4 regions of the Mesorhizobium sp. WSM4307 genome follow, and region 4 is predicted to be linked to each of the others. Evidence: predicted binding sites of a transcription regulator. Region 4 holds the regulator's gene; each other region holds the start of a gene.
The links. The regulator LexA, encoded in region 4, represses DNA repair genes until DNA is damaged. The targets are predictions, from matches to a motif close to TGTTCNNNNTGTGTTCNG.
Positions count from the first base shown of each region.

Region 1: the regulator LexA is predicted to act here: its motif matches at 6,206-6,223, upstream of FJV83_RS25850 (single-stranded DNA-binding protein).
Region 2: the regulator LexA is predicted to act here: its motif matches at 6,480-6,497, upstream of uvrA (excinuclease ABC subunit UvrA).
Region 3: the regulator LexA is predicted to act here: its motif matches at 2,593-2,610, upstream of recA (recombinase RecA).

Region 1 is NZ_VFTB01000011.1:55,220-62,750, forward strand. It holds gene FJV83_RS25815 (SulP family inorganic anion transporter) at 81-1,784, shown strand; gene FJV83_RS25820 (ParB-like protein) at 1,781-2,404, shown strand; gene FJV83_RS25825 (AraC family transcriptional regulator) at 2,340-3,248, opposite strand; gene FJV83_RS25830 (hypothetical protein) at 3,334-3,864, shown strand; gene FJV83_RS25835 (VOC family protein) at 3,897-4,274, shown strand; gene FJV83_RS25840 (MarC family protein) at 4,376-5,005, shown strand; gene FJV83_RS25845 (OsmC family protein) at 5,032-5,457, opposite strand; gene FJV83_RS25850 (single-stranded DNA-binding protein) at 5,587-6,105, opposite strand; gene FJV83_RS25855 (metalloregulator ArsR/SmtB family transcription factor) at 6,332-6,646, shown strand; gene FJV83_RS25860 (SRPBCC domain-containing protein) at 6,661-7,131, shown strand; gene FJV83_RS25865 (ATP-dependent Clp protease proteolytic subunit) at 7,154-7,531, shown strand, end outside.
Region 2 is NZ_VFTB01000011.1:62,860-70,390, reverse strand. It holds gene urtE (urea ABC transporter ATP-binding subunit UrtE) at 1-187, shown strand, start outside; gene FJV83_RS25895 (hypothetical protein) at 456-632, shown strand; gene FJV83_RS25890 (GGDEF domain-containing protein) at 705-1,853, opposite strand; gene FJV83_RS25885 (DUF72 domain-containing protein) at 2,037-2,843, opposite strand; gene FJV83_RS25880 (GNAT family N-acetyltransferase) at 2,903-3,373, opposite strand; gene uvrA (excinuclease ABC subunit UvrA) at 3,408-6,329, opposite strand; gene FJV83_RS25870 (hypothetical protein) at 7,031-7,330, opposite strand; gene FJV83_RS25865 (ATP-dependent Clp protease proteolytic subunit) at 7,413-7,531, opposite strand, start outside.
Region 3 is NZ_VFTB01000002.1:557,534-565,064, forward strand. It holds gene FJV83_RS06350 (TfoX/Sxy family protein) at 1-270, shown strand, start outside; gene FJV83_RS06355 (pseudouridine-5'-phosphate glycosidase) at 453-1,370, opposite strand; gene FJV83_RS06360 (carbohydrate kinase family protein) at 1,443-2,387, opposite strand; gene recA (recombinase RecA) at 2,668-3,765, shown strand; gene alaS (alanine--tRNA ligase) at 4,025-6,691, shown strand; partial or broken gene FJV83_RS36870 (NAD-dependent epimerase/dehydratase family protein) at 6,702-6,878, shown strand; gene FJV83_RS06375 (SDR family oxidoreductase) at 6,916-7,531, shown strand, end outside.
Region 4 is NZ_VFTB01000019.1:35,822-43,352, forward strand. It holds gene kynU (kynureninase) at 1-527, opposite strand, end outside; gene FJV83_RS33375 (ABC transporter permease) at 562-1,485, opposite strand; gene FJV83_RS33380 (ABC transporter ATP-binding protein) at 1,491-2,270, opposite strand; gene FJV83_RS33385 (ABC transporter substrate-binding protein) at 2,329-3,315, opposite strand; gene FJV83_RS33390 (GntR family transcriptional regulator) at 3,469-4,242, shown strand; gene lexA (transcriptional repressor LexA) at 4,617-5,354, shown strand; gene FJV83_RS33400 (ComEC/Rec2 family competence protein) at 5,348-7,531, opposite strand, start outside.

The DNA.
Region 1 (7,531 bases), on a different contig from region 4:
ATATGGCCATGACGCTTTTCGCCGCCACAAGGCAAAAGCCGGCAATGGACCAACTTTCCCAAGCGAAAGCCGCAAGCGCCATGAATTGGCGCCGGCGGCTGCCTTTGCAGGCGCTGAGCGGCTGGCAGTTCCGGGATCTCAATGGTGATCTGATCGCCGGCCTGACATTGGCCGCGATCGCCATTCCCGAGCAGATGGCAACGGCCCGGCTCGGAGGTTTTGCTCCCGAGATTGGTTTTTTCGCTTTTGTCGCCGGTTCGGTGGCGTTTGCCCTGTTCGGCGCCAATCGTCACCTCTCGGTTGGCGCGGATTCGACCATCACGCCGCTGTTCGCCGGCAGCCTGGCGCTGCTCGCCACATCCGGCTCGCCGCATTATCTGGCACTGGCAGCCATGCTGGCGTTGATGGTCGGGCTGATCGTAACCTTGAGCGGCGTCTTTCGCCTCGGCTGGATCGCCGATCTCCTGTCCGTGCCGGTCACCACAGGGTTTCTGGCGGGCATCGCCGTCCATATCATCGTCTCGCAGATGCCCGGGCTGCTTGGCCTGCCGGCCGAGAGTGGAGAAACGTTGCGGCGTGTCGGCGAGATCGGCGGCAATCTCCATCTCACCAATCCCTGGAGCCTAGGGCTCGGCCTCGGCGTGTTCGCCATCGTGTTCTGTTCGGAACGGATCAGCGCCCGCATCCCCGGCGCCTTGATCGGCATGGTGCTTGCCACGCTCGCGGTCGTCGTCTTCGGCCTCGGGGATCGCGGCGTCGAGGTGCTAGGCGCCTTGCCAAACGGCCTGCCGCGAGCCGACCTGCCGGAGGCCAGCCTCGACGATATCCAGGCGCTGGTGCCACTGGCGCTGCTGATCGCCATTGTCGTCATGGTGCAGACGGCCGCCACCTCGCGGTCCTTTGCCTCGCAGCAGGACGACGCACCCGACGTCAACCGCGATTTCATCGGCGTCGGCGCCGGCGGCATTTTGTCGGGCCTGTTCGGCGCCTTTGCCGTCAATGCCAGCCCGCCGCGCACGGCCATCGTCTCCCAGTCGGGTGGCCGCTCGCAACTGTCCGGCCTCATTGCCGCGGCCATCGTGCTGGCGCTCGGTGCCTTTGGCGGCGGTCTGCTCGCCAATGTTCCGCAGGCCGCCCTTGCCGGCGTCCTGATGTTCGTTGCCCAGCACATATTGCGCTGGAAGGTGTTCGCCAGCGTCTATCGGCAGGCGCCGGTCGAATTCGTGTTGATCCTGGTCACCATGGCGGCAATCGTGGTGTTGCCGATCGCAACCGGCGTGGCGGTGGGCATCGGCCTGTCGCTGCTGCATGGCATATGGAGCGCGACGCGCACGGAGCCGATCGAACTCGAACAGGTGCCGGGCACGTCCGTCTGGTGGCCTCCGGCCAAGCCCAGCGCTGGCGAACAACTCCCGGGCGTGCTGGTCGCGGCCTTCCAGGCGCCACTGTCCTTCGTCAATGCCGATCGCTTCAAGCGCGGCGTTTGCGACCTTGTCGATGCCAGGGACGAAACCGTGAAACTGGTCGTGCTGGAGGCCAGCAACATCGTCGAGATCGACTACACCGCCGCGCAGGCCCTGATTGACACCATCCTTCATTGCCGCAAGGCGGGCGCGGTCTTTGCCATAGCGCGGCTGGAATCGCTGCGCGCCCAGGCGGCGCTGGCGCGGTTCGGCATTGCTGAAATGGTCGGCACGCAGCGCATATTCCACAGCGTCGACGCGGCGATCAAATCACTTGGTCCGGGAAAACAGCAGCAGCAAGGACAGGATGGAGTGTCATGATCGACCCGCGAGAACCCATTGTGACGCCGGTTCCCGTCGAGGAACTGAGGCCGACGCAGATAACGGTCGGCATGAGAGAAGTTGCGTTGAAGCGCCAGATGATCCGGGAGCAGGACGCCAAGAAGAAGACCGGCGCTTTTCTCGGCAAACACATGGTGCCGGTCGTATTGGGTCCCAAAAATCGCAGCTACGTCACCGATCACCATCACCTCGCCCGCGCCCTGCTCGAGGAAGGCGTCAAGGACGTGCTTGTGGCCGTGATCAGCGACCTGTCCGCGCTCGACAAGGACACGTTTCTTTTCGTGCTCGATAACAGAGGCTGGATGCACCCGTTCGATGAGAGCGGCCGGCGCCGCGATTACTCGGCCATTCCGAAGACAATCGGCGAGCTGATCGACGATCCTTACCGGAGCATGGCGGGCGAACTGCGCCGGATGGGCGGCTTTGCCAAGGACACGACGCCGTTCAGCGAATTCATCTGGGCGGATTTCCTTCGTCGGCGCATCGATCGCAACGCGGTTGCGAAGAACTTCGACAAGGCGATGAAAGAGGCACTTAGCCTGGCCAAGGGCAAGGACGCGGACTATCTGCCGGGCTGGTGCGGCCCGACCTCGGATTGAGCCTGCTTCGGCCGAGGCGCGATGCTGTTTGGCGGGCTCGATAATCGCTTGGCGTCTTGCCCATGATGCGTCGAAACCGGCGATTGAACGTCGACAGGTCGTTGAAGCCGGCGTCGAAGGCGATCGCCGAGATCGCGTCGGTGGACAGGCACAGCCGCAATGCCGCTCGGTGCAGACGGATCTTGAGCAGGAACTGGTAGGGCGTCATGCCGGCAACCTGCCGGAAAATACGCAGGAAATGATACGGGCTGGTCGCCGTCTCTTCCGCCAGCGCAGACAGCGAAACCGGCCCGTCGGCATCCAGTTCGATCCGCCGCACGGCTTCGGCCACCCGTTTCTGATCGCGACGGCTTGGTCCGCGCCTGATGGACGTAGCGCCGGAAATCGTGGCCACAGCCGCAGCAGCGATGCGCACACCGAGTTCCTCGAATGCCTCGCTGTCGCCCGTCTCCCGCGCGGCTTCCGCCTCGGCCAGCAGCGGCGCCAAGGCCGGCAAGGGCGGCAGGCGCGGCGCATCGAAGGCAAGCGTGCTCGCGCCCGGCAAACCGGCGACAATCCGTTCCATGTAGGCAGGCTTGAAATGGAACGAGAGACAGCGGTCGCCGCTGCCGTGTTCGTGTCCGCATTCATAGCATGTGCCGGAATTGCCGAGCAGCAGCGCGCCTGGCGCCAGCATGGCGGTGCCTTGCTGCGCGCGGTAGCGGAACGTGCCGCCGGTGACCGCTGCAACACAGAAATCCTGATGGGCTTCCTCGAACGGCCGGTCGCCCGCGCCGGCCGTGCAGATCACATCCGCCACGTGCCAGCCGGGTCCGGATGCGAGAGTGCGGGTCGTCGCTGTCATGGCCGAAATATAGCAATTTTTCCCAAGCCCAGAACCCCGTCAGCGCCTATTCCTCCCGGTCTCCTGACAGAAAGAGGCCGCAGCCATGTTCGACCCCTTTGCCGAAGCCCTGCACAGTCCCGGACCAATCGACGGGCTCGCCGAAGAACTGAACCTTTATGGCCGCTTCGTCGGCGCCTGGACTTTCGATGCCTCACGCCACCTCGAGGATGGCACCGTGCTGACCGGACGTGGCGAGGTGCATTTCGGCTGGGTGCTCGAAGGCCGCGCCATCCAGGACGTCTGGATCCTGCCCGCGCGGAACACCGGTTCCCAGCCTTCCCTGGGCAAGTGGACGTTCTACGGCACGACGCTGCGGGTCTATGATCCCGGCGCGGACGCCTGGCACATTTTCTGGAGCGATCCGCGCAATCAGTATTTCAGCCGCCAGCTCGGCCGGGCCGAGGGCGACGCGATCGTGCAGGTCGGCGCCGACGGCACCGGTTCCTCGGTGCGCTGGAGCTTTTCGCGGATCACCGAAAATTCCTTCCGCTGGCGCGGCGAGCGCTCGCACGACAATGGCGCGACATGGCGGCTGGAGGTTGAGTTCCTGGCGCGGCGCGTCGCAACAGCCTGAACCAGCAACACTTTGTAACAATGGAGAAAACGATGTTCGATCATATCTCGATCGGTGTTCGCGACGCCAACACCTCCAAGCGCTTCTATGACGCAGCGCTGAAGCCGCTCGGCTACACCTGCCTCAGCCAGTCACCGGGTTCGCTCGGCTATGGCGCCGAAAGCGTCGCGCTATGGGTCAACGAGGCAGCGCGGCCGGTTCCGGCGAACGAAAAATCAGGCCTGCATTTCTGCTTCGCCGCGCCGACACGCGACAGCGTCGATGCCTTCCATGCCGCTGCCTTGCGCGAAGACGGCAGCGACAATGGCGCGCCGGGCCCGCGCGCCGACTACGGCGACAATTATTACGCCGCCTTTGTTATCGACCCGGATGGTTATCGCCTCGAGGCCTATTGCGGCGCTGCCGGCTGACCCGTCGAGAGCCGTGGTTTCGCGGTCCTGACAGTTTCCACCGACCAGGCTTTGCTCTACCAATGGCATGGTACGGGCTCGGCCCGGCGGGAGGGTCAGCGATGCCGAGTTTCGACAGCCTGTTCAATGCCTTCGTCACCATTCTCGTGACCATCGATCCGCCCGGCCTGGCGCCACTGTTCCTCGCCGTGACGCGCGGCATGAACCGCGAGGAGCGCCAGCAGGTGTCGGTCCGCGCCTCGGTCATCGGCTTCCTGGTGATGGCGCTGTTCGCGGTGGCCGGCGCCTCGATCCTGTCGGTGTTCGGCATCACGCTGCCGGCCTTCCGCGTCGCCGGCGGTTTCCTGCTGTTCTTCATCGCCTTCGAGATGGTCTTCGAGCGGCGACAGGACCGCAAGGAGAAGATCGGCGACGTCGCCATCACCAAGGACATGATCCACAACATCGCCGCCTTCCCGCTGGCGATCCCGCTGATCGCCGGCCCCGGCGCGATTTCGGCGACGGTGCTGCTCTCCGGCTCGTTTCAGGGCTTTGCCGCGCAGGCAGCACTTGTCGGCATCATCCTCGTCTGCCTCGCCATCACCTATCTGGTGTTCGTGCTGTCGGAACGCATCGACCGCATCCTCGGCCAGACCGGCCGCTCGATCCTGACCCGCCTGCTCGGCGTCATCCTGGCCGCACTGGCCGTGCAATTCGTGGCCGACGGCATCAAGGCGCTGATGGCGGGGTGAACGGCAGTCTCTACTGCCCCACTGCCCTACTTTGCGGTGATGTCGATGACTTCGAAATCATGCGTGATCGTGGCCGTCTTGGCCATCATGGCGGAGGCCGAGCAGTATTTTTCGATCGAAAGATTGATCGCCCGCTGAACCTTGTCGGGCGACAGCGCGCGGCCCTTGACGATGAAATGCATGTGGATGCGGGTGAACACCTTTGGGTCGGTCTCGGCGCGATCGGCGTCGAGTTCGACGACGCAGTCCTCAACCGCCTCGCGACCCTTTTCCAGTATATGCACGACATCATAGGCCGAGCAGCCGCCGGTGCCGATCAGCACCAGTTCCATCGGGCTCGGGCCTGGCGTCTTGCCTTCAGGGCCGGGTGCCGTTCCCAGCACCAGCTTGTGGCCGCTGCCGGACTCGCCGACGAAGGTGCGCTCTTCGATCCATTTTATCCGTGCCTTCACCGCTTTGTCCTTTCAGTCCTTTGGCCGCGCCTGCTGTCAGGCCAAATCAACAATGCAAAACCCCGAAAGTCCATGCAGGACCCTCGGGGCATCGATCACGCGACATCAGCCGTCTGATGTTGCTTTCGATCAGAACGGGATCTCGTCGTCCAGTTCGCGCGACGAACCGCCGCCACCGCCGCCCCTGGGGGCGCCGCCGCCACGGTTGAAGCTTTCGTTCGGGCTGGACTGGCCGAAATCGGAACCGCGGCTGCTGCCGCCGCCGGAATAACCGCCGACCTGCCCGCCCTCACCCTGGCGCCCGTCGAGCATCTGCAGTTCGCCGCGGAATCGCTGCAGCACGACTTCCGTCGTGTACTTGTCGGCGCCGGTCTGGTCCTGCCATTTGCGCGTCTGCAGCTGGCCCTCGACATAGACCTTCATGCCCTTCTTCAGATACTGCTCGGCAACCTTGGCGATGCCCTCATTGAAGATGACGACATTGTGCCACTCGGTCTTTTCCTTGCGCTCGCCGGAATTCTTGTCGCGCCAGCTTTCCGACGTGGCGATACGGATGTTGACGACCGGCTCGCCAGAGTTCAGGCGGCGGATTTCAGGGTCCGCGCCGAGATTGCCGACCAGAATGACCTTATTGACGCTACCCGCCATGATTTTTCTCCGCGCTCATCCGAAACAAATTTTTGTCGCAGCACCTTACAGGCTGCGGACGTCAGCCGCCTGCTAAGGCTGGCTTTTCCCACAAGGTTTTTGTTCCCTTTTCGTTCCTATATGCACTGCCGCTGATTGTCAAGGAATGGCAACAGTGCCTGAGCCTGACATATGGGTTTCAAAACAGCGCTTGCCAAATCAATAAGTATCGACTTATGCTTTTGTCATGATCGAAGCAGAGATTTTCCGCGCTTTGGCTGACCCGACCCGCCGCGCCGTCTTCGAGCGCCTCGCCGCAGCTGAAATGAGCGTGTCCGAATTGCGCAGCGGCCTGACGGTGTCGCAGCCGGCGGTGTCGCAGCATCTGGCGGTGCTGCGCGGCGCCGGCCTCGTGGTCGAGCGGCGGGCCGGACGCAACGCCTACTATCGTGCCGATCCGCAGGGGCTCGCCCCCTTGCTCTCCTGGATCGAACGCTACCGGACCTTCTGGCCGGAGCGCATCGAAAGGCTCAAGACGGTTTTGAAGGACATGGATCAATGAAGGATTTGGGATCGATGAACGCCAAGACCCAGGGCAAAGCCTCCCCGGATGTGCTCGAGTTCGAATACGACCTTGCCGAACCGCCGGAAAAAGTGTGGCGGGCGCTGACAGTGCCGGAATTGCTCGCCGCATGGATGATGCCGAACGACATCAGGCCGGAAATCGGCAATCGTTTTGCCTTCGCCGGGACCGAAGCTGCCATCGAATGCGAAATCCTCGACGCCGAGCCGGAGCGCCTGCTGCGCTATTCCTGGCGAGAGCAGCCGGGCGACGCCGGGGATCCGCTCGACAGTGTCGTTACCTTCACACTCGCCCGCACCGTTTCCGGCGGCACGCATCTGCGCATCGTCCATGACGGTTTTGCAGGGAAAGCGATGCCCGCCGTCGCCACGGCGGGCGCCGGCTGCCGGCTTTCGCTTGGATTGGACGGGCGCGCAAAGCCTGTCGCCGCGAACATACCGAACACCCTGCTGCTCGCAGCCTGAACACGGAAATCGGAGACGAAAAATGAGCGGTCTTGCCAGTCTGGTGCCGATGGTGATCGAGCAATCGAGCCGCGGCGAACGCGCCTTCGACATTTTCTCGCGGCTGCTGCGCGAGCGCATCATCTTCATCAATGGCGAGATCAACGACGACGTCTCGGCGCTGGTCTGCGCGCAGCTTTTATCATTGGAGTCGGACAGTCCCGACAAGGAGATATCGCTCTACATCAACTCGCCGGGCGGCGTGGTGACCAGCGGGTTCGCCATCTACGACACGATGCAGTATGTCAGTTGCCCGGTTTCGACCGTGTGCATGGGGTTTGCCGCCTCGATGGGTTCGTTCCTGCTGATGGCGGGCACGCCGGGGCGCCGCATCGCGCTGCCCAACGCCACCATTCTGCTG
Region 2 (7,531 bases), on a different contig from region 4:
CATCGGCCGCGCCATCCGCTATTTGCGCGACCAGGCCGGTATCGCGGTGCTGCTGGTCGAACAATATCTCGACTTCTGCCGCGAGCTTGCCGACGAGGTCAATATCATGGACCGGGGCCAGATCGTCCATACTGGACCGGCGGAAGATTTAGACCGGGCTGATGTGCGAAAGTTTCTTACCGTCTAGAATCGGTGCTGGACTTCAGCTGACGATCCAAAGTCCTTGGCAAGTCGAATATTTCTTTCATCCAGCGATCCTCGTCTCTGGCGCGCCAGAGGCGGCATGCTAGTCTTTTTGTTGGCTTTGTGAGTCGGCCGCTTCCGTATCAGTCTGGTTATCGCAGATCGAGGGCGCGGCGAAGGCCGGCAAGTTCCACGCAAGCAAGGCTTCCTAGCTTCTCTCCTGCGATCTTTGTCGTTCAAACGCGTTTGGGCACACAGGCTAAGGGACAGCCATGGAACGTTTCGTCGAGGACTACCAGAAGCGGCGGCTTACCGAACGGGTCGATATCATCGCGGCCATCAACATTTTGAGGTCACAGGGCTGCGAATATGACGACCTGATCGAGGAGATCACCAAGGTGTTCTACGTCGACCTCGATACTTTCAATGAAATCGTGATGGCGGCATAGAGCCGCTTTCGCCCATCCAATAGAGTCGCCTTCGCCCATCCAATAGTCACAGCTCGGCATTGATAAGCGCGGTCAGCTCGCGCGCCGGAACGCAGAGGCGGTGACGCGGTTGCGGCCGCCGCGCTTGGCGTCGTAAAGCGCCTTGTCGGCGGCGCTGAGCACCTTGTCGAAGCTGAGCCCCTCTTTGCTGCCGAATGCAAAACCGGCACTGACCGTGCATCTCAGGGAGCCGGTTTCGGTCTCTATCTGGCGTGTCGCGAAGGCGGTTCGGATGCGCTCCGCCGCGCCCTCGACCGTTTCCGGCAAGGTGCGCTTCAACACCAGCGCGAATTCCTCGCCGCCCATGCGCGCGGCAACGTCGGTCTGGCGAAGATTGCCGGCGAGTTCGCTCGCAAATACCTTCAGCACCTCGTCGCCGGCCGCGTGGCCGAACTCGTCGTTGATGGCTTTGAAATTGTCGAGATCGAAGACGACCACGGCGGTAAAGGCACCGACCGGGAGATGGCCATGCATGTCGAACAGTGCGCGCCGGTTGAGCAGGCCGGTCAAGGGATCGGTGAGCGCGTTGCGGCGGTGGTGTCTCGCCAGGCGCCCCTGATTGAGCGCAAGGGACAGGGCGCCAATGCCCGTCATACTGGCGATGACGACAATGAGGCTCAGTTCCTCGGCCCAGTTGCTTGGTGCATGGCCGAGAACCAGCTTGCCGTCCCATGCCAGGACCGCCGCGCACAGCATGAAGGAAACGGCGGTGGCCGAGTAGAGCGTGGTGATGCCGACCGTCAGGGCAGGGGCTTCGTCGCGGCCGCGCCAGTATTCGAATGCCGTCGCGAACAGGAGCAAGGCGGCGAACAGGTTCTCGAACATGAAGCCAAGGCCATCATAGCCCAGAGCCATGGGGGGCAGCGTCACTGCCAGTGAAACACAGCCCAACAATGCTCGCGGCAGCGGCGAGCCGCCGGTTCTGAACTGGTAGGCCGCACCCAGCATGGTTGAGAAACCGAGCAGCAACAGGGCAAGGGTGGCGATGCCGAGCAAGCGCCCGGGCATGTCGATATAGGCGTCATAGACAAAGATATCGCCGACCACGAATACCAGGCTGATCGCCCATGTCAGCAGGAACCGTTCCGTGCGGGCGGTCAGCCACATGCCGAACAATGTCAGGCTCAGGCAAGCAGCGGAGAAACCGACAGCCAGCAGAAGTGAAGTGTAGTCGAGCGACATGCCCCTCTTTCCCTGCCGGCGGCGGCTCCAGCTCTGCAGCTTGGCGTCGCCGCATACATGCAGCAAGGAAGTGTCGATAAGGTTACGATCGTGGCGAAGATGCCCGGGAATAGGCGCTTTGCTACGCGCAAAACGCATAGATGATGCACTTACAGCATGTAGCCGAACAACAACGAATGCTTGTCAGCCGGCTATGCGCTTCATCAGCGCCATCGCCCCGAACGGTGCGCGCACTTTGCCCTCGGTGATGAAGTAGACGAACACGTCGCGCGGCTGAACAGGCGCGTCGGTGGCGGGATCGGCGCGTCGCAAATCGGCCGGCTGCTTGCCTTCAGCCCATGTCTTTGCCCGCGCCGCCCACTCGTCGAGCCCCTTCGGCGTGTAGCAATCGGGATTGTCGTCCGATCCGGTCTGCAGTCGTGCGTAGACGAAGTCGCCGGTGACGTCGGCGATATCAGGATATTTGGCATGGTCGGCATAGACGATCGCCGCCTTGTATTTGCGGGCAAGTGCCGCGAATTCCGGCACGATGAAACTGTCGTTGCGGACTTCCAGCGCATGGCGCAGCGCGACACCGTCCTGTTTCTCCGGCAGCAGTTTCAAAAAAGCTTCGAAATCGTCCGGATCGAACTTTTTCGTCGGCGCGAACTGCCACAGGATCGGGCCGAGCTTGTCGCCGAGCGCGGCAACGCCGGAGCCGAGGAAGCGCATCATCGATTCACCGGCCTCGCCCAGCACGCGGCGGTTGGTGACGAAGCGGTTGCCCTTCAGCGAATAGACGAAACCGTCCGGCGCCTCGCTTGCCCATTTGACGAAGGTCGGCTCCTTGAAGCTGGAATAGTAGGTGCCGTTGACCTCGATGCTCGGCACCTGCCGGCTGGCGTAGTGCAGTTGCTTGGCCTTCGACAATTTGTCCGGATAGAAGGACGTATCCCAGGGCTCGAAGGTCCAGCCGCCCATGCCGGAGCGGATTGTTCCCGATTTGCTCATTATCGTCCTCCCGAGTGCGGTGTCTGGCCAAATTCAGAAGTCTGGCCGCGTTCAGAAAATCAGGCCGTCGTGGTCTCGTCGACCGGCTTTGCCATGTCGACAAGCACCCATCCTGGCCGGTAGGGGTTGGGCCGGCGACCCGTTTCGCGATAGCCGTAAGCGAGATAGAGCGCGATGTTCCGCTCCATTTTCGCATTGGTGTAGAGCCGTATCTCCGGCAGGCGCCACTGGCGCGTCTGCTCGTCGGCATGTTTTAGCAATGCGATACCGAACCCCTTGCCCTGGAAGGCGGGCGACACCGCGATGGAGAAGATCATGGCGTGATCCGCATGCCGCTCCAGTGTGAGCACTCCGGCAGGTTCGCCGTCGCTCTCCAGCAGCCAGACCTCGGCGTTCGCGATGCGCGGCGCGTAGTCTTCGGTCACCGGGATCGGCGGCGCGTCGAGCATGGCGTTGTAGGGGGCGTAGGCGGCTTGCGTCAGCGAAATGACTGTTTGGATATCACCGGCAAGCGCTCTTCTGATTGTCATCCAAACACTCTCCAGGCGCCAACCGGTCCGCTGATCACTCCGCCGCTTCGCGCTTGCCTCCGGGGCGCCGCTCCAGCAGTTCTTTGAGGAACTGCCCGGTGTAGCTGCGCTTCTCGCGCACGATCGCTTCCGGTGTGCCCTGGGCAACCAGTTCGCCGCCGCCGTCGCCGCCTTCGGGGCCGAGGTCGAGCACCCAGTCGGCGGTTTTGATCACTTCGAGATTGTGCTCGATGACCACCACCGTGTTGCCCTGGTCAACCAGCTCGTGCAGCACTTCCAAGAGTTTGGCGACGTCGTGGAAATGCAGGCCGGTGGTCGGCTCGTCGAGAATGTAGAGCGTCTTGCCTGTCGCCTTGCGCGACAGTTCCTTGGCGAGCTTGATGCGCTGCGCCTCGCCGCCGGACAACGTCGTCGCCTGCTGGCCGATATGGATGTAGCCGAGGCCGACCTGCTTCAGCGTATCGAGCTTGTCGCGCACGCCCGGCACGGCGGCGAAGAAGTCGACGCCTTCCTCGACGGTCATGTCGAGCACGTCGGCGATCGACTTGCCCTTGAACAGGACGTCGAGCGTCTCCCTGTTGTAGCGCTTGCCGTGGCAGACGTCGCAGGTGACGTAGACGTCAGGCAAAAAGTGCATCTCGATCTTGATGACGCCGTCGCCCTGGCAGGCCTCGCAGCGGCCACCCTTGACGTTGAACGAGAAGCGTCCCGGCTGGTAGCCGCGCGCCTTGGCCTCGGGCAGGCCGGCGAACCAGTCGCGGATCGGCGTGAAGGCGCCGGTATAGGTGGCGGGGTTCGAACGCGGGGTCCGTCCAATGGGCGACTGGTCGATGTCGATGACCTTGTCGAGGAATTCCAGGCCCTCGATGCGGTCATGCTCGGCCGGATGCTCGCGCGAGCCCATGATGCGGCGCGAGGCTGCCTTGAACAGCGTCTCGATCAGGAAGGTCGACTTGCCGCCGCCCGATACGCCGGTGACGGCGGTGAAGGTGCCGAGCGGGATTTCGGCAGTGACGTTCTTCAGATTGTTGCCGCGCGCGCCGACGATTTTCAGGCGCCGGTTCTTTTTCGCCTCACGCCGGACCCCGGGGGTGGCTACTTCAAGCGCGCCCGACAGGTATTTGCCGGTGATCGAGTTGGGATTGGCCATCACTTGCTGCGGCGTGCCCTGGGCGATGATCTCGCCGCCATGGATGCCGGCGGCCGGACCCATGTCGACGACATAGTCGGCATGCAGGATGGCATCCTCGTCATGTTCGACGACGATGACGGTGTTGCCGATGTCGCGAAGGTGCTTGAGCGTATCGAGCAGGCGCGTGTTGTCGCGCTGGTGCAGGCCGATCGACGGCTCGTCCAGCACGTAAAGCACGCCGGTGAGCCCCGAGCCGATCTGCGACGCCAGGCGGATGCGCTGGCTCTCGCCGCCCGACAGCGTGCCCGAATTGCGCGACAATGTCAGATAATCGAGCCCGACATCGTTGAGGAAGCGCAGCCGCTCGCGGATTTCCTTCAGCACGCGCACCGCGATCTCGTTCTGCTTGTCGTTGAGCTGCGCAGGCAGGTCGGTGAACCATTTGTCGGCGTTGCGGATCGACTGTTCCGTGACTTCGCCGATGTGCTGGCCGCCGATCTTAACCGCCAGCGCTTCCGGTTTCAGCCGATAACCTTTGCAGACGGGACAGGGCGTCGCCGACATGAAGCGCTCGATCTCCTCGCGCATCCAGGCGGATTCGGTTTCCTTCCAGCGCCGTTCGAGATTGGGGATGACGCCTTCGAAGGTCTTGGTCGTCTTGTAGGAGCGCAGGCCGTCATCATACTGGAAGGTGACTTCACGCTCGCCGGTGCCGCGCAGGATCGCGTCCTGGGCCTCGGCGCTCAAATCCTTGAACTTGTCGCCGAGCTTGAAGCCGTAGGCCTTGCCTAAGGCCTCGAGCGTCTGCACGTAATAGGGCGAGGTCGACTTCGCCCAAGGGCTGACGGCGCCGTCGCGCAGCGACACGTTTTCGTCGGGCACGACGAGATTGGGGTCGATGGCGCGCTGGCTGCCGAGACCGTCGCAGGTCGGGCAGGCGCCGAACGGGTTGTTGAACGAGAACAGCCGCGGCTCGATTTCGGGAATAGTGAAGCCGGACACTGGGCAGGCGAATTTTTCCGAGAACAGGATGCGCTCATGCGTCTCGTTCTTCGATTTGTTGACCGAATCCTCGCCGGTCTGGCTGGAATCGAGCGGCCTGTCGGCGAACTCGGCCACCGCCAGCCCCTCGGCGAGCTTCAGCGCCGTCTCGATGGAGTCGGCAAGACGCGTGGCCAGATCGCCGCGTACGACGATACGGTCGACGACGACGTCGATGTCGTGCTTGTATTTCTTATCGAGCGCCGGAACATCGGATATCTCATAGAAGACACCGTCGACCTTGACGCGCTGAAAACCCTTCTTCTGCAGCTCCAGCAGTTCCTTGCGGTACTCGCCCTTGCGGCCGCGCACGATCGGCGCCAGCAGGAACAGGCGCGTGCCTTCCTCCAGCGCCAGCACCCGGTCGACCATCTGGCTGACCGTCTGGCTCTCGATCGGCAGGCCGGTGGCCGGCGAATAAGGTACGCCGACACGCGCGAACAGCAGGCGCATATAGTCGTAGATCTCGGTGACGGTGCCGACCGTCGAGCGCGGGTTCTTCGAGGTAGTTTTCTGCTCGATCGAGATGGCAGGCGACAGGCCGTCGATCTGGTCGACGTCGGGCTTCTGCATCATCTCGAGGAATTGCCGGGCATAGGCCGACAGGCTCTCGACATAGCGGCGCTGGCCTTCGGCATAGATGGTGTCGAAGGCCAGCGACGATTTGCCGGAACCAGACAGGCCGGTCATGACGATCAGGCTGTCACGCGGCAGGTCGAGATCGACATTCTTCAGATTGTGTTCGCGCGCCCCGCGAATGGAAAGGAATTTATGGTCGGCCATCGCCGGTCGCCGCCTCAGATCTGGAATTCGTGGGATTGGCGGGATTGTCCCAGCCATCCCCTATGTAGGTGTTTTTGCCGCCACGTCGAGAGACGCCACAATTCCCGACAGAAGTCGTTTAACCGTCTTTCGCGCGAAGGGGCAAGCAGAAAGAACAAAGGCCGAACACGCTCCTGACAAAGCTGTGTAGAAACCTGACCTGTACGTAACCTCCCGGCGATCACAATTTTCCGTAACCGGCTATTGAAGGTTGACGTGGCCGGCTCACGGGGGCAGTCTCCCGGGGTCAGCGAAGCCGGCCGTCTTTCGATGGCCTCGCCGCCCCAAGGCGGCCTGCGAGACGCCGCAGGCATTTGCGATTTGCGCTTCGCTACGACAATGTCGCAACGGACACAGGAGCGGAGCATGACGCCACCGGACAGTCCCCAAGGGCTCCACGCCTCGTTGGAGCCGCGGCAGGCATACGTGCCAGGGTTTAGCGTTTGCGCCACCCGACAAACCGTGACTTGCCGTATCCCCAAAATCAGAGACCGCTAGTCGGATCGTCGGCTGACGCCGCGTAGCATCCGAAATCAAACGCCGGCAGTACACTCCCGGCAAAATTTGGATTTGAGATCCAGAAAAGCCCCGTCCGTTTGCCTAGGGCACGGCGGGGCTGTTCTTTTGACGACATGGCTGCACCGGCCCCAGCGGAGGGCTGCTCACCTCGGCGGCTTAAACCCGCCCGTGGCCATATCGACCGTGATGGTGCCGGAAATCCTGACATCGGTATCGCCGATTTTGAACGTGCCGTTGCCGTTGCTGGGGAACGCATCGTCGGGTTCCGGCCGGGGACCCGGCTTGGCGATGCGATAATCACCGTTCACACCGGGCAGTGCGCGTTTCTGTGCCTGCGGTACGCTGTCGCCGGCGAGGGCCATACCGCTCGCAAGGCTGGCAAAAGTGAGCACCGCTGCGACCATGAGGCGATGCGACGTCCTGGGCGAATGAGTGTCGATCATCCCGGGATTATAGGGACCAGCCGCTCCCGGAACCAGAGCGGTGTCGTCAAATCATCGACAGCGGGCAGAAATCCGAGCTGGTTCACGCCGCCTTTTTGCGCGTGTCGAAGACATGGTCGACAATGCCCCATGCCTGGGCCTCGCGGGCGGTCATGAAATGGTCGCGGTCGAGCGTGCGTTCGACCTCCTCATAGCTGCGGC
Region 3 (7,531 bases), on a different contig from region 4:
CGCCGGCTGTTCGGCGGCAAGGGCATCTATTTCGACGGCGTCATCGTCGCCATCGTGCTGCGCGGCGAATTGCTGCTCAAGGCCGACGAGCAAAGCGCGCCCGATTTCGAAGCCGCGGGCTGCAAGCAATGGACCTATACCGGCAAGCGCCACGGCAAGCTGGTCGCCATGCCCTATTGGAGCATTCCCGACAGCGCCTTTGACGATCCCGACGAGATGGCGGTGTGGGCACGCCGCGCCTATGAGGCAGGGCGGCGCGCAGGCAAGTAGATCCCCGCAAGCGCGAGGCCCCTCATCCGGCCGCTGCGCGGCCACGTTCTCCCGCTGGGGAGAAGAGGAAAGCGCCGGCGCTGCAAGCTCCTCTCCCCTCGGGGAGAGGTCGGATTGCCCCGAATTGCTCTTTTGCAATTCGGTCTTGGCAATCCGGGTGAGGGGGCATTTGCCGCTTGAACCTACAGGGCCTTCGCAATCCCTGCCGCCAGCCGCGCATTGTTTTCGACCAGCGCGATGTTGGTCTTGAGGCTGCGGCCGCCGGTCAACTCCAGGATTTTTCCCAGCAGGAACGGCGTCACCGCCTTGCCGGTCACGTTGAGCGCCTCGGCGGCCTTTTGCGCGGCTTCGATGTAGCCGGCCATCTCCTCGGCCGGGATTTCCTGGTTTTCCGGCACCGGATTGGCGACCAGCATGCCGCCGCAGAGCCCCAGCGCAACCCTGGTCTGGTAGAAATGCGCGATCTCTTCCGGTCCGTGCAAGGTCAGCGGCGCGCGGAATGGCGACTGCCGCGACCAGAAGGCGGGCATCGTCTCGCAGCCATGGCCGACGACAGGCACGCCGCGCGTCTCCAGCACTTCCAGCGTCTTTTCGATGTCGAGGATGGCCTTGGCGCCGGCCGAGACGACGATCACCGGCGTGCGTGCCAATTCGTCGAGATCGGCGGAGATGTCAAAACTCTTCTCCGCGCCCTTGTGCACGCCGCCAATGCCGCCGGTGGCGAACACCTTTATCCCAACCATTTCAGCCGCGATCATGGTGGCTGCGACGGTCGTGCCGCCGGTGCGTCCTTGCGCGACGGCGAAGCCGAGGTCGGCGCGCGACAGCTTCATGGCGTCACCGGTCATGGCCAGCGATTCGCGCTCGCCGTCAGACAGGCCGATCTTGATGCGGCCGCCAACCACCGCGATCGTCGCCGGTACGGCGCCGCCGTCGCTGATGATCTTCTCGACATTGGCTGCCATGGCGCCATTGTCGGGGTAGGGCATGCCATGGGTGATGATGGTGCTTTCCAGCGCCACAACCGGGCGCCCGGCGGCCAGGGCTTGCGCCACTGGTGCGTGGATGTCGATGAAGGGGCGGGCGGTTTCGGGTCTCATCTGGATCTCCAACTCGCGGTGCGGCGCATGGGGGGCGCCCGGCAACACAGCGGCACTATGAATTTGCCGGTCTCATGCCACTTCCTGCGCGTCCGGCACAAGAGCCAGAGCTTCGGCGAAGCTCGCCGCGGTAAAATCGGGGATGGCGTCGGCGCTTTCGATGGCCAGCGTCGCCGCCGCGACGCCTTCGCGCAAGGCTTGGCGCAGCGGCAGGCCGCGCAGCAGGGCTGCCACCGTCGCACCCGCCAGCGCGTCGCCGGCGCCGGTGACGTCAGCGACTTTTCTCGGGGCAGGCGGTTGGATCGTAAAGGCGCCTGCTTCATCGAAACCCAGCACCGGCGCGCTGCCTGCCGTCACGACACCGCTGGCAAGGCCGCTGCATCGCAACCCGTCGACGACATCTCCTTCGGCCGCGTTTGCGTTGACGCCGGCCAGCGCGACGGCTTCGCGCCGGTTCATGAAGACCAGCGCCAGCGCGCTGAGCACCGGTATCAGCCGCACCACCTTGGCCGGCGAGATGGCAATGGCATACACCGGCTTGCCGGCCGCAAGCGAAACCAGCCGCTCCAGTGCCGCCGACGGCAGATTGGCGTCGCACAGGATGGCATCGGCGGCAGCGATCGCCTCGCGGACCTTGGAGCGCCGCATCTGCTTGGGAAACGCCAGATCGTAGAGCACCATGTCGGCAAAGCCGACGATCAACTCGCCCTCGCGATCGATCAGCGCGGTGTAGCTCGGCGTCGTGCGGTCGAGGAAGACCGCCGACAGGTCGGCGATGCCTGCCTCGGCGATGGCTCGCGAAATGGTGTCCGCCGCTGCATCGCCGCCGCGCATCGACATCAGCGAGCCCGATACGCCGCGCCGCACCGTGCTGCGCAGCGCGTTGAACACGCCGCCGCCGACGTCCTCGCGCATCGTGCCGGGATTGGACGCCGCCGGCACATACGTGCCTGACACCTGGCCGCGCCGGTCGATATGGGCGCCGCCCACGGCCAATATCTCTATGGATTTCACCATGCCGGCGATATGCCCTTTGTTATTGCAACTGCACAAGCGCTAGACTGCGTCATAGCCTTCGCCAGCAAGATGGCGATTCGGCGGATCGATACAACCGAGCAGCCTGGCCCAATGCGGGGTGCATTCCTGTTCGATCTCTTGGTACGGAAAAAGAACAAATCCGGATATGACTGGCTTTTCAGATATTTGATCCCTCTTGCCAAACGAGAACAAAAAAGGTACAAAATGGCAGGGATTACGGATTGTCCGGCCTTCATTGACGACCAAGGGGTGATGTATCATGGCTCAGAATTCTTTGCGGCTTGTAGAGGATAAGGCAGTGGACAAATCAAAGGCTCTGGATGCGGCGCTGTCGCAAATCGAGCGGGCTTTCGGCAAGGGCTCGATCATGCGGCTCGGCGCGAACGAGCAGGTCGTCGAGATCGAAACGGTGCCGACCGGCTCGCTCGGCCTCGATATCGCGCTCGGCGTTGGTGGCCTGCCGCGCGGCCGCATCATCGAGATCTACGGGCCGGAAAGCTCGGGCAAGACGACGCTGGCGCTGCACACGGTGGCCGAAGCCCAGAAGAAGGGCGGCATCTGCGCCTTCGTCGACGCCGAACACGCGCTCGACCCGGTCTATGCCCGCAAGCTCGGCGTCGATCTTGAGAACCTGCTGATCTCGCAGCCCGACACAGGCGAGCAGGCGCTGGAGATCTGCGACACGCTGGTGCGCTCCGGCGCCATCGACGTGCTGGTGGTCGATTCGGTCGCGGCACTGACGCCGCGCGCCGAAATCGAGGGCGAGATGGGCGATTCGCTGCCCGGCCTGCAGGCCCGCCTGATGAGCCAGGCGCTGCGCAAGCTGACCGCCTCGATCTCGCGCTCCAACACCATGGTCATCTTCATCAACCAGATCCGCATGAAGATCGGCGTCATGTTCGGTTCGCCCGAAACCACGACCGGCGGCAACGCGCTGAAATTCTATGCGTCGGTGCGCCTCGACATCCGCCGCATCGGCTCGGTCAAGGATCGCGACGAGGTCGTCGGCAACCAGACCCGCGTCAAGGTGGTCAAGAACAAGCTGGCGCCGCCCTTCAAGGTGGTCGAGTTCGACATCATGTATGGCGAGGGCGTGTCCAAGACCGGCGAGCTGGTTGATCTCGGCGTCAAGGCCGGCGTGGTCGAGAAGTCCGGCGCCTGGTTCTCGTACAATTCGCAACGTCTCGGCCAGGGCCGCGAAAATGCAAAACTGTTCCTGCGCGACAATCCCGATACCGCACGCGAGATCGAACTGGCGCTGAGGCAGAATGCCGGGCTTATCGCCGAAAAGTTCCTCGAAAATGGTGGCTCTGAAGGCGGCGACGACGGTTTTGAGGACGAAGCCGGCGCGATGTAGGGCAACGGACAGAGTTCGGCCATAAAGTCGACCTATGATCCGATGCTTAAGTAACCGAGTTCTTTAGTATCGCGTCCAAAACCGCCGGCCTTCGCGCCGGCGGTTTTCGTTTTTGGGACCAATAGACTCCCGGGATTGGCCCAGTTCCGTGTTTCTGGACAGGCTGGAGCGTGGCCGCTAAAAGGCCAAGTCTATTTCTGGAAAGCAGACACCAGTTTCCGCCGGCCGCGCCGGCGGTTTTCGCGAAAAGGCAGCAGTCATGAGTGGCGTGAACGAGATCCGGTCGACATTTCTCGACTATTTCCGCAAGGAGGGCCACGAGGTCGTGGCCTCGAGCCCGCTCGTGCCGCGCAACGATCCGACATTGATGTTCACCAATGCCGGCATGGTGCAGTTCAAGAACGTCTTCACCGGTCTGGAGAAGCGGTCCTATTCGCGCGCCACCACCGCCCAGAAGAGCGTTCGCGCAGGCGGCAAGCACAACGACCTCGACAATGTCGGCTACACCGCGCGCCACCTGACTTTCTTCGAGATGCTCGGCAATTTCTCCTTCGGCGATTACTTCAAGGAGCGCGCCATCGAGCTTGCCTGGAACCTGATCACCAAGGAGTTCGGGTTGAAGAAGGACAAGCTGCTGGTCACCGTCTACCACACGGACGACGAGGCGGCCGGCTTCTGGAAGAAGATCGCCGGTTTCTCGGACGATCGCATCATCCGCATCCCGACCTCGGACAATTTCTGGGCGATGGGCGACACGGGTCCGTGCGGGCCGTGCTCGGAAATCTTCATCGATCGTGGCGAGCACATCTGGGGTGGCCCTCCCGGCAGCCCCGAAGAGGATGGCGACCGCTTCCTCGAATTCTGGAACCTGGTGTTCATGCAGTATGAACAGGTGACGAAGGAGGAGCGCATCGACCTGCCGCGCCCGTCCATCGACACCGGCATGGGCCTGGAGCGCATGGCCTCCATCCTGCAAGGGGTGGAAAGCGTCTTCGAGACCGACCTGTTCCGTCACCTGATCGATGCGGCGTCCTCCGCGCTTGGCCGCGCTCCCGATACGGAAACGGTGGCCTCCTACCGCGTCATTGCCGACCATTTGCGGTCGTCCTCCTTCCTGGTCGCCGACGGTGTCTTGCCGTCGAACGAAGGCCGCGGCTACGTGTTGCGCCGCATCATGCGCCGCGCCATGCGCCACGCGCAGCTGCTCGGCGCGAACGAACCGCTGATGTGGAAGCTGGTGCCGGCGCTGGTGCGCGAAATGGGCCAAGCCTATCCCGAACTGCCGCGCGGCGAACAGCTGATCACCGAGACGCTGAAGCTCGAGGAGACGCGCTTCCGCAAGACGCTGGTGCGCGGCCTCGGCCTGCTCTCCGAGGCGACGGAAACGCTGCATGCCGGCGACATGCTGGATGGCGAGACGGCGTTCAAGCTCTACGACACTTACGGCTTCCCGCTCGACCTGACGCAGGACGCGTTACGCCAGCGCAACATCTCGGTCGATCTGGCCGGCTTCACCAATGCGATGGAGCAGCAGAAGGCCGAGGCGCGCAAGCATTGGACCGGGTCCGGCGAGGCCGCCACCGAGACGGTTTGGTTCTCCGTGCGCGAACAGACCGGCGCCACCGAATTCCTCGGTTACGAGACCGAGCAGGCGGAAGGCCTCATCCAGGCGCTGGTCAAGGACGGCAAGACCGTCGACAGCGCCGGCAAGGGTGATGCCGTTGCGGTCGTCGTCAACCAGACGCCGTTCTATGGCGAGTCCGGCGGCCAGATGGGCGACACCGGCGTCATCTCGGGCGAAGGTTTCTCGATCGCGATATCCGACACGCAGAAGAAGGCCGACGGCCTGTTCGTGCATCTGGGCAAGGTGGCGAGCGGCACGGTCAAGACCGGCGCTGCCGTCGAGCTCAAGGTCGATCACGCACGCCGCACCAGGCTGCGCGCCAACCACTCCGCCACGCATCTGATCCATGAAGCGTTGCGCGAGGTGCTGGGCACCCATGTCGCGCAGAAGGGCTCGCTGGTCGCGCCGGAGCGCCTGCGTTTCGACATCTCGCACAACAAGCCGATCTCGGCCGAGGAGCTTGAAGAGGTCGAGCGCATGGCCAATGAAATCGTCGTGCAGAACAGCCCGGTGACCACGCGCCTGATGTCGGTCGACGACGCCATCGCCGAGGGCGCCATGGCGCTGTTCGGCGAAAAATACGGCGACGAGGTGCGCGTCGTGTCGATGGGCACGGGCCTGCATGGCGCCAAGGCCAACCGGCCCTATTCGGTCGAACTCTGCGGCGGCACCCATGTCAGGGCGACCGGCGATATCGGCCTGGTCCGGGTGGTCTCCGACAGCGCGGTCGCCGCTGGCGTGCGTCGCATCGAAGCGCTGACCGGCGAGGCGGCCAGAAAACATCTCGACGAGCAGGACAGGCGTCTGAAGGCGGCGGCAGCCGTGCTGAAAATCTCGCCCGCCGACGTGCCGGCGCGCGTCGAGACCTTGCTCGAAGAGCGCAAGAAGCTCGAGAAGGAACTGACCGAAGCGCGCAAGAAACTGGCACTCGGCGGCGGTGCCGCGGCGGGTGCGCCCTCGGAGAACGAGACGGTTGCCGGCGTCGGCTTCCTCGGCAAGGCGGTCTCCGGTGTCTCGCCGAAGGATCTGAAGCCGCTGGCCGATGCCGGCAAGACTTCGCTCGGCTCCGGCGTCGTCGTCTTCGTCGGTGCCGGCGAGGACAACAAGGCAAGCGTCGTCGTCGCCGTCACCGACGACCTCGTCGGCCGCTTCAGCGCCGTCGACCTGGTGCGCGTCGCCTCCGCCGCCTTGGGTGGGCAGGGCGGTGGCGGGCGGCCCGACATGGCCCAGGCCGGCGGCCCGGATGCCTCGAAGGCCAATGATGCGATCGCGGCTGTGAAGGCGGCGCTCGAAGCCGCCTGAAAGCCATGGCATGAATGTTCTCGTCCTCGGTGGCTATGGTTTGATCGGGGACGCAGTCATCAGCCGTTTGCTTCGCGACGGTCATCACGTGACCGGCCTCGGTCGCGATGTTCAGGATGCCGGGCGACGCCGGCCGGCGGTGCGCTGGATCGCGGCGGACATGTCGAAACTCCTTGCCGCTGAAGACTGGCTGCCGGTGGTTGCGGGCATGGACGCGGTGGTCAATGCGGCGGGCCGCCTTGCAGGACGGCCCCCGCGACCGCCTCGACGCCGTTCACCGGGGCTCGGTGGTGGCACTCGTTGCGGCCTGCGAACAGGCCGGTGTGCACCGCTTTGCGCAGATCTCCGCGATCGGTGCCGATCTCGCCTCGGCAAATCCTTTCTTCAGCACCAAGGCGCAAGGCGACAAGGCCGTCGCAAGCTCCTCGCTGGAGTGGACCATCCTGCGGCCGGGCCTTGTGATCGCGCCCGCTGCCTATGGCGGGACGGCACTTTTGCGCGCCCTTGCGGCATTCCCCGGTTTTGTTCCGGCCGTCATGCCGCTCCAGCCGATCCAGACCGTGGCGGTCACCGACGTTGCCGAAGCGGTGGCGCGCGCGGTCGCCGGATCGCTGCCGCCCCGACTCGCCGTCGATCTCGTCGAAGCCAATGCCAGACCGCTCGCCGAGGTCCTCTCCACCTTGCGTGCGTGGCTTGGTCTGCCGCCTGCGAGAGTGGTGCCGATGCCAGCCATTCTCGGCCGGCTCGCGGGCGCGGTTGCAGATGTGCTTGGAACTCTTGGTTGGCGGTCCCCGCTGCGCAGCGCAGCCCTTGCTGCCGTGGCGGGCGGTGTCACGGGCG
Region 4 (7,531 bases):
TTGTAGTTGACGTGGTTGACCAGGATGACGGCGACGCGCTCGTCGATCAGTTCCTCGATGGTGGGCGCATCGACGCCTTCGAGCCGCAGCACCGTGCCCGGCCGCGTCGAGGCCACGCCTTCGGCCATGTAGAGGTCGGTTGGAAAACTGTCGCCCTCGGCGACGATGACCGAGCGATTCGGCCGCATGCCGAGTGCCGCATGCAGCACCTTGTAGATGTTGATCGAGGTCGTGTCGCAGACCACCGTCTGGCCGGAAGCGGCGCCGATCAGCCGTCCGAGCTGGTCGCCGAGCGCGACCGGCATGTCGAACCAGCCGGCGGTGTTCCAGGCGCGGATGAGGTCTTGCGCCCATTCCTGCGTCGCCGCCTTCTGCAGCTCGTTGAAGACGGCGGGCGCCGCCGCACCCAGCGAGTTGCCGTCGAGGTAGATCACGCCTTCCGGCAAAATGAAGCGGTCGCGCATGGCGCGCAGCGGATCGGCCGCATCCATGGCTTCGACTGCTGCGAGATCGAGCGGTGCGCGCATGATTTGTGACATTCCCTGGTTGTTTAGGTCCTGATTATTCACGGATGGCTTCGCGGGCCGGCGCGGATCCCCGGCCGCGCTTGAGGCTCGGCAGGGCAAGCATGGCGAGCACGAACAGGCCCGTGGCAAGCTTCAGGTCGGGAGGCGGCATGCCGGCGGCGAGGCAGAACGACACCAGCTGGTAATAGATGATCGCGCCGGCAAAGGGCGCCAGCAGCTGGCGCCAGACCGTCTGCTTGCCGACGACCGCCTCGCCGATCATCAGCGCGGCCAGGCCGTTGATGAGGATACCCAGCCCCATATTGACGTCGGCAAATCCCTGCGACTGCACCATCAGTGCGCCGCTCGACGCCGAAAACGCGCTCGCCAGCCCGACACCGCCGATGGTCGCCGCCCAGACATTGATGCCTTGCGCCTCGGCCATGTCGGGATTGGCGCCGACGGCGCGCACGGCAGTCCCCTTCTCGGTCCTGAAGAACATGTAGAGCGCCGCGAAGACGATGAGCGCGAGAAGGCCGGCGACAACGATCTTGCTGGCCGGAAAACCCGGCCGTGCGAACGGGACCCAGTCGAACACGGTCGGCGAGCCGAAAACCGAGAGGTTGGACTTGCCCATGATGCGCAGGTTGATGCTGTAAAGCATCGTCATCATCAGGATGCCCGCCAGCAGCGTGTGGATGCGGAAGCGCAGATGGATGAAGGCGGTGCAGCAGCCCGCCGCGAAGCCCGCCGCGAATGCGACGACGATGCAGGTCAGCGGCGATACGCCGGCGGCAAGAAGCACGCCGCAGACGCAGCCGCCCAGCGGAAAGGCGCCTTCGCTGGTCAGATCGGGAAAATTCAGCATGCGGAACGGGATCATGATGCCGAGCACGACAAAGGCCAGGATCAGGCTCTGCGCCAGGGTCACCGGCATGATCGCGACAAAGCTGGTGAGAACGTCCTGAATAAAGCCCATGGTGATCAGCTCGCCAGCAACATGCGGTCGGTCTTGATGGAAAAATGGCCGATCAGATCGATAACCGTGACCCTGGCCTTCTCCTCGCCAGTGACCTCCAGCAGGACCCGGCCCGCATCGAGCATGATCACCCGGCTGCCATAGTCGACGGCGTGCTGCATGTTGTGGGTCACCATCAGCGTGGTCAGTTTCAGCGCGTTGACGGCGCGCACCGTCGCCTGCATGACGATCTCGGCCGTGCGCGGGTCGAGTGCCGCGGTATGCTCGTCGAGCAGCAGCAGGTCCGGCGATCCGCCGACAGCCATGATCAGCGACAGCGACTGACGCTGCCCGCCCGAGAGTAGGTCGACACGGGTGTCGAGACGATTTTCAAGGCCGAGGCCCAATATCGACAGGCGCTCCTTGTAGGACGCGAGCCTCGCGGCGTTCAGCCCTTGTCGCAGCGTGCGTTTTCGGCTGCGCAGATCGGCCAGCAGCATGTTCTCCGCCACGGTCATGCTGGCGGCGGTGCCGCGCATCGGATCCTGGAAGACGCGCGCCAATCGCGTGGCGCGCTTGTGCACCGGCATGGCCGTCACGTCCGCGCCGTTGATCAGGATCTTGCCGGAATCCAGGACAAGAGCTCCGGAAATGGCGTTGAGCATGCTGCTCTTGCCGGCCCCGTTGGAGCCGATGACGATGCCGAAATCGCCGGTGGCCAATGACAGGCTGAGGCCGTCCAGCGCGACCTTCTCGTCGGCCTGCCCCTTGTAGAATACTTTGCGCGCGGATCGGATATCGAGCATCGTTCCTCCCTGGCCTGATGGGCGACGGCGACGGCGCCGTCGCCCGTCCAGCCCGATATCAGTCGACGATGCAGCCGCAATCGGCCATCGAAGCCGGTATCTCGATGCCGAACGCGGCCATCGCCTTGCGGGAAATCGTTGCCATATGGTCCTTATAGGCCGGGCGCGACGGCGCGATCGTCTTGGGATCCTTGCCCTTGAGGATCTCGGCCGCGATGTTGCCGGCGTTCATGCCGACCTGCGTGTAATTGACCGCGAAGCTTGCCGGCACGGTACCGTTGCGGACCGCGCTGTCATCGGAGTTGACGACCGGGATTCCCGCCTGGCGCGCGGCTGCAGAGACGGCGGCGATCGCCGGCTGGATCAGGTTCGAGGCCGGACCGTAGATCACGTCGGCCTTGCCTGCGAGCGAAGCGATGCGTTGCTGGATGTCATTGACGTTGTCGATGCCGACTTCGACGACTTCAAAGCCGGCGGCGGGTGCCGCCGCCTTGATCTTTTCGATCAGGGCAACGTCATTGGCCTCGCCCGGATTGTAGGGCACGCCGAAGCGCTTGGCGTTCGGCAGCAGCTTCTTGGTGAAGGCCATTACCGCGGCGACATCCTGCAGATCGCTGGCGCCGGTCATGCCTTCGTCTCCGGCGTCCCACGACGGCACCAGCTTGGCCGCCACCGGATCGGTGACCGCGGCAAAGACGATCGGAATCCCGGAACCGGCGAGCGCCTTCTTGGCGATCTGCGAGACCGGCGTGGTGATGGTATAGATCAGCTTGGGCTGCTCCGCCTGCAGCTTGGCGATCATCTGCGGCACCAGAGATGCATCGAAATTGGTGTGGCTTTCGGTGTAGACGACGTCCTTGCCCTCGACAAAGCCTTTGTCCGTCAGTGCCTTCTTGAAGCCCGCTATGGCGGCATTGAGCTGCGGATGCTCACCGAAATTGGCGATGCCGATGCGTATCTGATCGGCCGCGGCGCTGCCGGCGCTGACCATCAATGCGGCTGCCAGGGCCAATCCCGACAGCCAAGCGGATTTCGACTTCAACATCATTTCCTCCCAGATTTGATCAGCGCCGCTCTCAAGGACGGCAACTGCGGCGATCATGGTCAGTCCCTCGCCGCGTGTCAAACATTATATATAATTCTTGCCATACTCCCCCTTCATATATAATTTTCATAAGCCGATGATGGACGGATCGCGATGCAGGATCAGAACAATTCCACGAAGACCGAGGCGGCCTATCAGCTGCTGCGGCGCGATATCCTGACCACTCGCCTCATGCCGGGGGCGCCGCTCAAGCTGAGCGCGCTGCGCGGCACATACGGCGTCGGCTGGACGCCGCTGCGTGAAGCCTTGTCTCGACTTGAAGCCGAACGCCTGGTCACCGCCATCAGCAATCGCGGCTTTGCCGTCGCTCCCGTGTCACGCGCCGAGCTCGAGGACCTGGCGCGCGCCAGGATGGTTGTCGAAATGCCGCTGTTCCTGGAATCGATCGCGAACGGCGGCAGGGAATGGGAGGACGCGGTCGTTACCGCTCATTACCGGCTCTCCCGCTGCAAGACCGCGGTCGATGACCCTTCCGATGCCGCCGTCGACAAATGGGACGAGAGCCACGAGGCCTTCCATGCGGCGCTGCTGAGCGCGGCGACGTCAAACTGGCTGTTGCGCTTCCGCTCGACGATCGCCGATCAGCTGCGCCGGCATCATCGGTTTCTCGGCCTGGCGCCGACTTTGCGAGCGGCGGCCGGCCTGAAGGACGGCTATGGCGAGGCAATGGACGCGCTGCGCGAGGCGATCGCCATCGAGCATCACACCGCGATCATGGAAGCGGCGCTCGATCGGGATGTAGAGCGGGCAAAGGCGCTGATGACGGCGCATATCGGCTACACGCTGCATGTCTATGTCCACAGCGAAGACAACGGCGCCAACACTTACACCGCGCGCGCCGGCAGCCTGAAAGCGGTTTCCGGATGATGCTTCCGCGGCGTCCGGATCCACGTGGCCGTGCCGGCCTGAACTCACGATCGTTGGCGTTTTGGTTTCGTTTCGTTCTGCCGGAATGGATCGATACGCCGCTCAAATCCGCCCCGCAGACGCCTCCCAAACACCTGATGCCAAACCGCGTTCAGGGCTAGGCCACAGACCATTAACCGAAACGATTTCAATGCGCGTACCGGCAGGGAAATCATTGATCGCGACCCTCTGCCCCGGTCAAAAAATTTCAGACGCGTTAACAAATTCATTAAACTTTAAACAGTTGCGGAACACAACTGGAACAGATAGTGTTTGTTCTGGGTTTGTTTTTCGATTCTGATTCAAATCCGTCGTTCAACGCCTCGGGGGCCGCCATGCTGACACGCAAGCAACATGAACTGCTGATGTTCATTCATGAACGGCTCAAGGAAAGCGGCATTCCGCCGTCCTTCGACGAAATGAAGGAAGCGCTCGATCTCGCCTCCAAGTCGGGCATCCATCGCCTGATCACGGCACTGGAGGAACGCGGCTTCATCCGCCGGCTGCCCAACCGGGCGCGGGCACTGGAAGTGCTGCGGCTGCCGGATTCGATCGCGCCCGGCCTTAACGCGGCAAAGAAATTCTCGCCAAGCGTCATCCAGGGCAGCCTCGGCCAGGGCGGTCTTGGCCGCCAGATCAAACCGGCGCAGTCGCGTTTGCCTGCGGCCGGCAATGATGACGATGCGGTTTCCGCCGTGTCGATCCCAGTGATGGGCCGCATCGCCGCCGGTGTGCCGATCGATGCCATCCAGCACCAGACGCATTCGATCTCGGTGCCGCCGGACATGATCATGGGTGGCGAGCACTATGCGCTGGAGGTCAAGGGCGACTCGATGATCGACGCCGGCATCTTCGACGGCGACACGGTCATCATCCGCAACGCCGACACGGCGAGCCCGGGCGAGATCGTCGTGGCGCTGGTCGACGAGGAGGAAGCAACCCTGAAACGGTTCCGCCGCAAGGGCGCCTCGATCGCCCTTGAAGCCGCCAACCCGGCCTACGAGACGCGCATTTTCGGGCCAGACAGGGTCAAGGTGCAGGGCAAGCTTGTCGGGCTGATCCGGCGTTACTGAGCAGGAGCGGCCGTCTTTTCGGGTTTTTGATAGGGCGCCAGCCCCCTCGCCTCACGCGAAAATTTTCGCTGCTCGTGCCAAGGCCGATACGGCCCGTCCACCGCGAAGCTGACGGTTGGCGGGCCAGTTGCCGATTGGCGGTCGAAGAACACGGCGGCACTGCCTTTGCGGGCAAGTTGCCGTTTGGTGACGACAAGAACCAGCGGATTGTGGCAGGCATCATAGCCCGTCGCGTCATTGACGACGATCAGGTCGGCGAAACCGCAGGCTTTCCAGGTATCCTTGCGGTCTTCGACATGCGCGATGATCGCACCCGACGGGTGCCGTGCAAGACAGACGCCATCCGTGCAGTAGAACGGTGCTCCCGGCGGCAGATTGACGGCATCGGCAATGTCGAATTGCCCGTCCGCCCTGTCGAACATCTCCGGCACGACGATGGTTTCGGACACCAGCGCGCGTTTCCAATTGTCGACGGTGAACTCGTTCGGGCGAGCCCGGCTGACCGCGAGTTCTCCACCGCCGATCGGCAGCGCCACCAACCGCGCATCTTCGGAAATCAGCACATCCGGGGTGCGCGTATCCGATACTGTCAGCAGGCCGGCAAGCGCGAATGGCACTGCCGCGAGCCGCAGCCAGGTCGTCGCCATCGTCGCGATGACCAGGGCGATGGTCACCAGCAGCACGGATCGCTGCGAAATCAGCCCGACCGCATCGACCGGGGAGCGTTCCGATATCCACGCCGATATGGCGATCATTGCGGTCAGGCCCTTGCCCATCACGTAAAGGAAGGGGCCGTCGGCACCAAAGGGCATCGCAAGAGAACTGAGAACAGCGAAAGGCATGACTATCAGTGACACGATCGGCATGACGGCCAGATTGGCGAACAGGCTGAGCGGCGACACACGCTGGAAATGCCAGATGGCAAACAGCGCCGTGGCGCAGCCGGCGATGATGGAGGTCATCGCCAGCCCGCCCGTCGCCAGCAGGAATTTTCGCGTGAGAAAACCCGGCAGAGTTCGCTTTGGCGGTGGCGGTCTTGCTTTTCCCGCATGGTGATCCGCCCAGCCGGCATAGGCGCCGACCAGCGCGGCGGTCGCAGCGAACGACATCTGGAAGCTTGGGCCGACGACCTCATGCGGCGACACCACAATGACGGCGATCGCCGAGATGGCGAGGTTGCGCATGGTCAGTGCCGCGCGATCGAACAGGACGGCAACAAGCATCACCGCCAGCATGATGAAGCTGCGTTCGGCGGCAACGACGACACCGGAAATGACGAGATAGGCGGCGATCGAGAACAGTGCGGCGGCGGCCGCATATTTCTTCACCGGCCGACGCGCGGAAAAGTCCGGAAACAGCGCAAAGGCACCGCGCAGCAGCCCCATAATGGTGCCGGCGACCAGCGCCATATGCAGCCCGGAAATGGAGATGATGTGATAGATGCCGGTGCGCCGCATCGCCTCGTTGATTTCATCGGGAATGCCGGCCCGCACACCGACGATCAGCGCCGCCGCGATCTCACCCTCGGCACCGCCAACCCTGGCCCTGATGTGGTCGGCAATGGCTTCACGAGCATTTTCTATCCCGGAGAAAAGGCGGGCCGTGAGCGGCACCTCGTCGTCCGTGGCTGAGACAAGCTTTGGATTGCCGAGAAAGAAGCCGCTGCCGCCAATACCGGCGAAATAGCTGTCGAAGGAGAAATCGTAGCTGTCCGGCCGCACCGGGCCGGTCGGCGGCAACAGTTTAGCGTAGCCGGTGACCATGGAGCCGGCGGTCATTTCCGCCGGGATATCTCGCGCCGAAAGCCTGACCCTTTCCGGCGCATAACGCAGTTTCGGCCGTGCGGTCGACGTCACGTCGATGGTCAGCCGGATGCGGCCGGTCTCCATCCGGTCGAGCGAAACGACGCGGCCGGTCACTTGCGTCGAGATTTCCGAACCCAGCATCTGGGTGCCCGCCCGCCATGTCTCGACCTTGGCGACAAGCAGGCCAAGCGCGCACAACAATGCCGCCATGAAGCCCAGATGGGTTTTCGGCCAGGAGCGCGAAACAAGCGCACAGACCGCCATCAGCACGACGACCGCGACAGGCTTTGCAAAATCAGGCTCCGCCGCGAGCGAATAATAGCCGATCGCTCCAGCGGCCAGACAAACCGGCACCAGCAGGAAGGCGATGCC